Regions from separate parts of the Clostridium sp. Marseille-Q7071 genome, predicted to be linked through region 1. Evidence: riboswitches for the same ligand, from Rfam matches in the RefSeq annotation. Region 1 holds a riboswitch; the other holds the start of a gene.
The links. A riboswitch is a leader RNA that binds a small molecule or an ion and turns the genes downstream of it on or off. The one in region 1 is predicted to bind glycine.

Region 1 (3,222 bases):
CAAACAATTCTGTTTAAAAAAATAATTTTATTAGTATTTAACTATTAGTTAAATTTTTCCTCTATATAATGTTCACAGTTTGTAGCTGCTATAGCTCCATCCGCTGCTGCTGTAATAACTTGTCTTAAAGATTTTTCTCTAACATCTCCAGCTGCAAATACTCCTGGAATATTAGTTCTCATCTCTTCATCAGTAATGATATCTCCTCTATCATTCATAGTTATCTTTCCTTTAAATAGCTCAGATATTGGTAAGTATCCTACAAAGACAAAACAACCATTTACTGCTAATTCGCTAAGTTCTCCAGTTTTTACATTTTTTATCACTAAACTTTCAAGGATCTCTTCACCTTTAGCTTCTTCAACAACACTATCCCAAATAAATTTAATTTTTGGATTTTTGAAAGCTTTTTCTTGTAATGACTTAGCAGCTCTTAATTGATCTCTTCTATGAATTATTGTTACCGTTTCTCCGAATTTAGCTAAGTATATTGCTTCTGTTATAGCTGAATCTCCTCCGCCTATAACTGCGATATCTAAATCTGTAAAGAAGTCAGCATCACAAGTTGCACAATAAGAAACTCCTCTTCCTCTTAATTCAATTTCATTTTTAAATCCACCTAATCTTGGATATGCACCAGTAGCTATTATTATTGTTTTACCTTCATAGGTAGCTTTTCTTGTTTTAACTACTTTAATATCTCCTTCAAGCTGAACTTCTATAACTTCATCTTTAGCAAATTCAGTTCCAAATTCTTCTGCTTGTTTTCTCATTCTTTGGCTAAGGCTTGTTCCTGTACAATCTTCAATAGATCCTGGATAGTTCTCTAATTCATCAGTAGTGGCTGTCTGTCCACCAAACTTTGCTCTTTCTATTAATAATGTTTTCATTCTTGATCTCGCAGCATACAATCCAGCTGATAATCCTGCAGGACCTCCACCTAAAATGATAGTATCATAAATAATATGTTCCATGGGTAACCCTCCTTAATTGATTGCATGATTTATTAAATCGCAATCTATCAATTGAAAATCTTGTAATATTTTATCACTCCAATTTGGAGTATTGAAATCTCTTAAAAATTTTTCTGTAGTCATTATGGTACTTTCAATTATTTCTAATGACTGAATATCTAAGGACTCCCTATCTAATGATAAACATACGGTTCTATATGGCGTTTCGTTAGGTTTAACACTACTCATTAATGGATGAGTTAGAAGCTTATGGCCTAAATGTATGCTATCTCTAACATTTTTTAGCACTTCCATTGCCGAACCATCTATATAGACTATTTTATACTTTGCTTCAAAGGTTCTCTTTGACAATGGATTATTGGTTATTATAAATAACGGTTCAATCACCTAGCTTCCCTCCTTTTTCACATATAAAAAAGGCATATGCAAAAGTAATAATTAACTTTGCCTATGCCTCTGTCCTTTAAACCTGAGAGTTTTACTCCTTCGGTGCTTACCGCTTTCCAGAGTTATGTCCATTTTCGGTCCTTTTGCCTGAGAGTTTCAAATTTATTGGCAAAATAAATTTTTGCTTCTTCGGCTACCCATTGTTATAAAAATAATTATTAATAATTATTTTTAATAGATCATCTCCCGAAAATTTCATCCATACTTTTATTAAATTGTTTTAACTTACAACCCAAGTATACAACATTCGTCAATAAATTTCTATATTTTTTAGCATTTTTCCTTATTTAAATTCTCTATAACCAATTTTAAAAGTTCAAATGATTCATATTTTTTAGAAACTCTGTTAATTGTTTATCAATTATTAATATTATATTTTAAAATACTAGTTTTTTTAATTTTAATTAAATGTATTATATAAATCAAATATAAGGATTAATTTCATTAAAAATTCTATTATTTATAAATTCTAGTTCTATAAATTATTTATATCTTTATTCAAAATTTTAATTATTAAAATATTAAACTATAATAGCTAATCTTTATTCTTCTATAAAAAACGCTGCACAAGCATCTCTTCCTGAGTGAGTACCAACTACACATCCCACTTCGCATTCAATATAATCTATGTGTTTATTTTCCATATGTGACTTTAGGCTATTGTATATACCCATATTCTCTTCTTCTGGTGCTGCTTGCATCAATATCACAGGAGTCGTCTTTTCAACTCCATAGGATTCTATATACTCCAACATATTTCTTAAGGCTTTTTTACTTCCTCTTACCTTATCTTTAACTGTCATTTCTCCATCTTCAATAGATAGTAAAAGTTTAATTCCTAAAAAACTTCCAATAATACCAGCTGTTTTAGATAGCCTTCCACCTTTAACCAAATTATCTAAGGATTCAAAACAGGTTATACTTCTTATCTTTGGTATTGATTTTAATACTTCTTCATTAATTGATGTAAAATTTAACCCCTGTTCTTTTAACAAGCATGCCTTTACCACTAAAGCTCCAAGAGCACCACATACGCATTGAGAATCAATTACCATTATATCTTCACTATTTAACATCTCTTTTGCCACTAGAGCTGACTGGTAAGTCCCACTCATTTTAGATGATATATGTATTGATATTATTTTATATCCTTCCTTTAAATATTTATCATATATATCATAAAATCTATGAGGATTTATCTGTCCAGTCTTAGGTAGTTCACTAGAATTATTCATTTTCTCTAGAAATTCTGGTAGTTTAATATCCACTCTATCAAGATAAGTTTCACCATCTATTGTGAATACTAAGGGTATCATCTCTATATTATATTTATTAATTATATGATCTGGTAAGTCACAGGTACTATCCGTTATGATTTTAATTTTCTTATCTTCCATAAATTAACTCCTCCTATTTCATTTCAGGGAATCCAAGTTGTCTTAAACCCTCATAAGCTATAATTGCTACAGTATTAGATAAATTTAATGACCTAGTAGTAGTGTTTATCATAGGAACTCTTATTAAAGTATCTATATTATCATTTCTTATATAATCTGGTAACCCCTTAGATTCGCGACCAAATACTAAAAAGTCACCCTCTTTAAAACTTACATCGCTATAGAACTTTTCTCCTTTTGTGGTGCAAAAATAAAAAGTCCCTTCTTTATATTTTTCTCTTAAAGCTTCATAGGATTCGTGAATTTCTATATCTAATAAAGGCCAATAATCTAGTCCAGCTCTTTTAATTTCCTTTTCTTCAAGACTAAATCCTAAGGGCTTTATAAGATGAAGCTTACAGTTT
Region 2 (3,222 bases), on a different contig from region 1:
AGAAGCTAATATAGAAGTCAAAATATTAGAAGGAGTAGAACCAGATCCATCTATTGAAACAGTTATGAAAGGTGCAGAGGAAATGAGAAACTTTGAACCAGAGTGGATTGTTTCTATAGGAGGAGGATCACCAATAGATGCTGCAAAGGCTATGTGGGTATTTTATGAGCATCCTGAATTAACTTTTGAGGATATTAAGGATCCATTTTCTATTCCTACATTAAGAAATAAAGCTAGATTTGTAGCAATACCTTCAACCAGTGGTACGGCAACAGAAGTAACAGCATTTTCCGTTATCACTGACTATGAAAAGAAAATAAAATATCCATTAGCGGATTATAATATAACTCCAGATATAGCTATACTAGACACTGAACTTACTATGACTATGCCTAAGAGCTTAGTAGCTCATACTGGAATGGATGCATTGACTCATGCTATAGAGGCTTATGTAGCATCTAATAAATCACATTTTTCTGATCCATTAGCTATGGAAGCAATAACAATGATAAAGAAAAATATATTACAATCTTATGATGGCTGTAAAAAAGCTAGAGAACAAATGCATATAGCACAATGTTTAGCAGGAATGGCGTTTACAAATGCACTATTAGGTATAACTCATTCAATGGCTCATAAAACCGGTGCAGTATTTAATATTCCACATGGATGTGCTAATGCAATATTTTTACCATATGTTATAGATTTTAATAAAACTGCTTGTAGTGAAAGATATGCTAATGTTGCTAGAAATTTAGGTTTAACTGGCGAAAGCGATGAAGAATTAATAAATGCATTAACAGACTGTATAAGAGAATTAAATGATGTTATGGACATACCTTCTTCATTAAAAGAATATGGTGTAAAAGAAGAAGATTTTAATAAATGGGTAGATTATATTTCAGAAAATGCAATACAAGATGCTTGCACTGGCTCTAACCCAAGAACTGTTTCTGTTGAAGAAATGAAAAAAATATTTACTTGCACATTTAATGGAGAAAAAGTAGATTTTTAATTTAAATATATGAAATTATAGATTTATAAGTTTATAGAAATGTATTAAGGTGTCTGAAATAAAATAACTAGTCAAAGGTGGAACCTATTTTATATCAGATAGATTGATAGTTTTGTCAGCAAAACATGATATAAGATAAGATAGCGTGATGACTAGTTATTTATTGATACCTTAACTTCTAAGTTCAAAGATACAAAGTTATTGTTATATCTTTGCTTGTGAAATAAATAGTTTTTAAAATGTAATAAAAAGAAAACACACAAATAGTATTATATTGTATATAATGTAAACGTTTGTTAGAAAAAATGCGAATAGTGAAAAAATTCTAATAATATGTACAATTAATATTGACTATATAGAATATAGAATATAGAATATATATGTAAAGTTAATATTTTGGTGAATGAGGATTGTTGGAGATATTCCGTTTTATATAGGGATAACCGTAGAAGAAATGAATAGTATAGCTATGGGCTATTCAGAAGCTTTCAGGTGAAGTACAATAATCGGATACCACCCTGGAGAGACTCATTTTATGAGCATCGAAGAAGAAACTCAAAATTATTTTAATTTGTGGTTTTGGGGAAACTTTCAGATAAAAGGACAGGTGTAAATAGCATTTATTTGTGTGCATATTTACTTATTGTCCCTTTTTTGTTGCAAAAACATAAGGAATGTATAGTATAATTAGGTTAGTGTATATTTAGTATGGACAAGTTATCTTTAGGTGTCTAAAATAAAATAGACTAGCATACTGATTAGTTATTTTTGAAGATGCCTTATTAAAATGATTAGATTTGGAGGAACATGAATATGTATAAAATAGCTGAAAAAAGGGATTTAGCACCTCAAATTTTCTTAATGAATATTGAAGCACCTAGGGTAGCTAGATCAGCTAAACCAGGTCAATTTATAATCGTTAGAATGGATGAAAAAGGAGAAAGAGTTCCTTTAACTATTTGCGACACAGACGCAGAAAAAGGAACAGTTACAATAGTTGTTCAAACTATTGGATGTTCAACTAAAGAAATGGCAAAATTAGAAGCTGGAGATATGGTAGCTGATTTTGTTGGACCATTGGGGATGGAATCTGAACTATTACATGAAGACTTAGAAGAACTTAAAAATAAGAAGATATTATTTATATCTGGTGGTGTTGGAGCTGCTCCAGTTTATCCACAAGTTAAATGGTTAAATGAACAAGGCATAAAAGCTGATGTTATAATGGGATATAAAACTAAGGAAATGGTAATTTTAGAAGAAGAAATGAAAACTGTTGCTGGAGATGTTTTTGTATGTACAGATGATGGTACTCATGGTTTCAAAGGAATGGTAACTAATAAATTACAAGATCTAGTACAAAACGAAGGTAAAAAATATGATTTAGTTGTATCAATAGGACCTATGATAATGATGAAATTCGTTTGTAAGTTAACAGAAGAGCTAGGAATAAGAACAGTTGTAAGTTTAAATCCAATAATGGTTGATGGAACTGGAATGTGTGGAGCATGTAGAGTTACAGTTGGAAATGAAACTAAATTTGCTTGTGTTGATGGCCCAGAATTTGATGGACACAAAGTTAACTTTGATGAGGCATTAAAAAGAATATCAATGTATAAAACTGAAGAGTGTAAAAAAGATAGCATAAAAGAAGGCTGTGGTTTAGGAGGTAATAAATAATGGCTATAGATAGAATGAAGAGAACTCCAATAGCAGAACAAGATGCTAAAGTAAGGGCTAAAAACTTTGAAGAAGTATGTTTAGGATATAATGAAGAAGAAGCTGTACAAGAAGCTTCAAGATGTTTAAACTGTAAAAACAAACCATGTGTTGGTAAATGTCCAGTTGCTATAGATATACCAGAATTTATAGCACATGTTAAAAATAGAGAATTTGAAGAAGCTGCTAAAGCTTTAGATAAGTATACAGCACTTCCAGCAGTTTGTGGAAGAGTTTGTCCTCAAGAATTGCAATGTGAAAGTAAATGCGTTCTTGGAATAAAAGGAGAGCCTGTGGCAATTGGTAAACTTGAAAGATTTGTGGCTGACTGGTCAAGAGAACATAATGTAGATTTAACTAAAGATATAGAAAAGAAGAATAGAAAAGTAGCTGTTATAGGCTCAGGTCCAGCAGGAATAACTTGTGCTGGGGATTTAGCTAAAATGGGATATGATGTAACTGTGTTTGAAGCATTACATGAACCAGGT

Region 2: it holds a riboswitch for glycine, as region 1 does, so the genes downstream of both, ACWPW7_RS23045 (sulfide/dihydroorotate dehydrogenase-like FAD/NAD-binding protein) here and ACWPW7_RS09160 (GrdX family protein) in region 1, are expected to answer to the same signal.

The regions. Positions count from the first base shown of each region.
Region 1 covers NZ_CBCOPR010000001.1:1,977,741-1,980,962, reverse strand. Annotated here, with positions in the region: gene trxB (thioredoxin-disulfide reductase) at 45-974, opposite strand; gene ACWPW7_RS09160 (GrdX family protein) at 987-1,361, opposite strand; glycine riboswitch at 1,429-1,483, opposite strand; glycine riboswitch at 1,487-1,620, opposite strand; gene ACWPW7_RS09155 (DegV family protein) at 1,964-2,818, opposite strand; gene ACWPW7_RS09150 (tRNA (cytidine(34)-2'-O)-methyltransferase) at 2,832-3,222, opposite strand, start outside.
Region 2 covers NZ_CBCOPR010000002.1:61,668-64,889, reverse strand. Annotated here, with positions in the region: gene ACWPW7_RS23050 (iron-containing alcohol dehydrogenase) at 1-1,015, shown strand, start outside; glycine riboswitch at 1,524-1,632, shown strand; gene ACWPW7_RS23045 (sulfide/dihydroorotate dehydrogenase-like FAD/NAD-binding protein) at 1,829-2,695, shown strand; gene gltA (NADPH-dependent glutamate synthase) at 2,701-3,222, shown strand, end outside.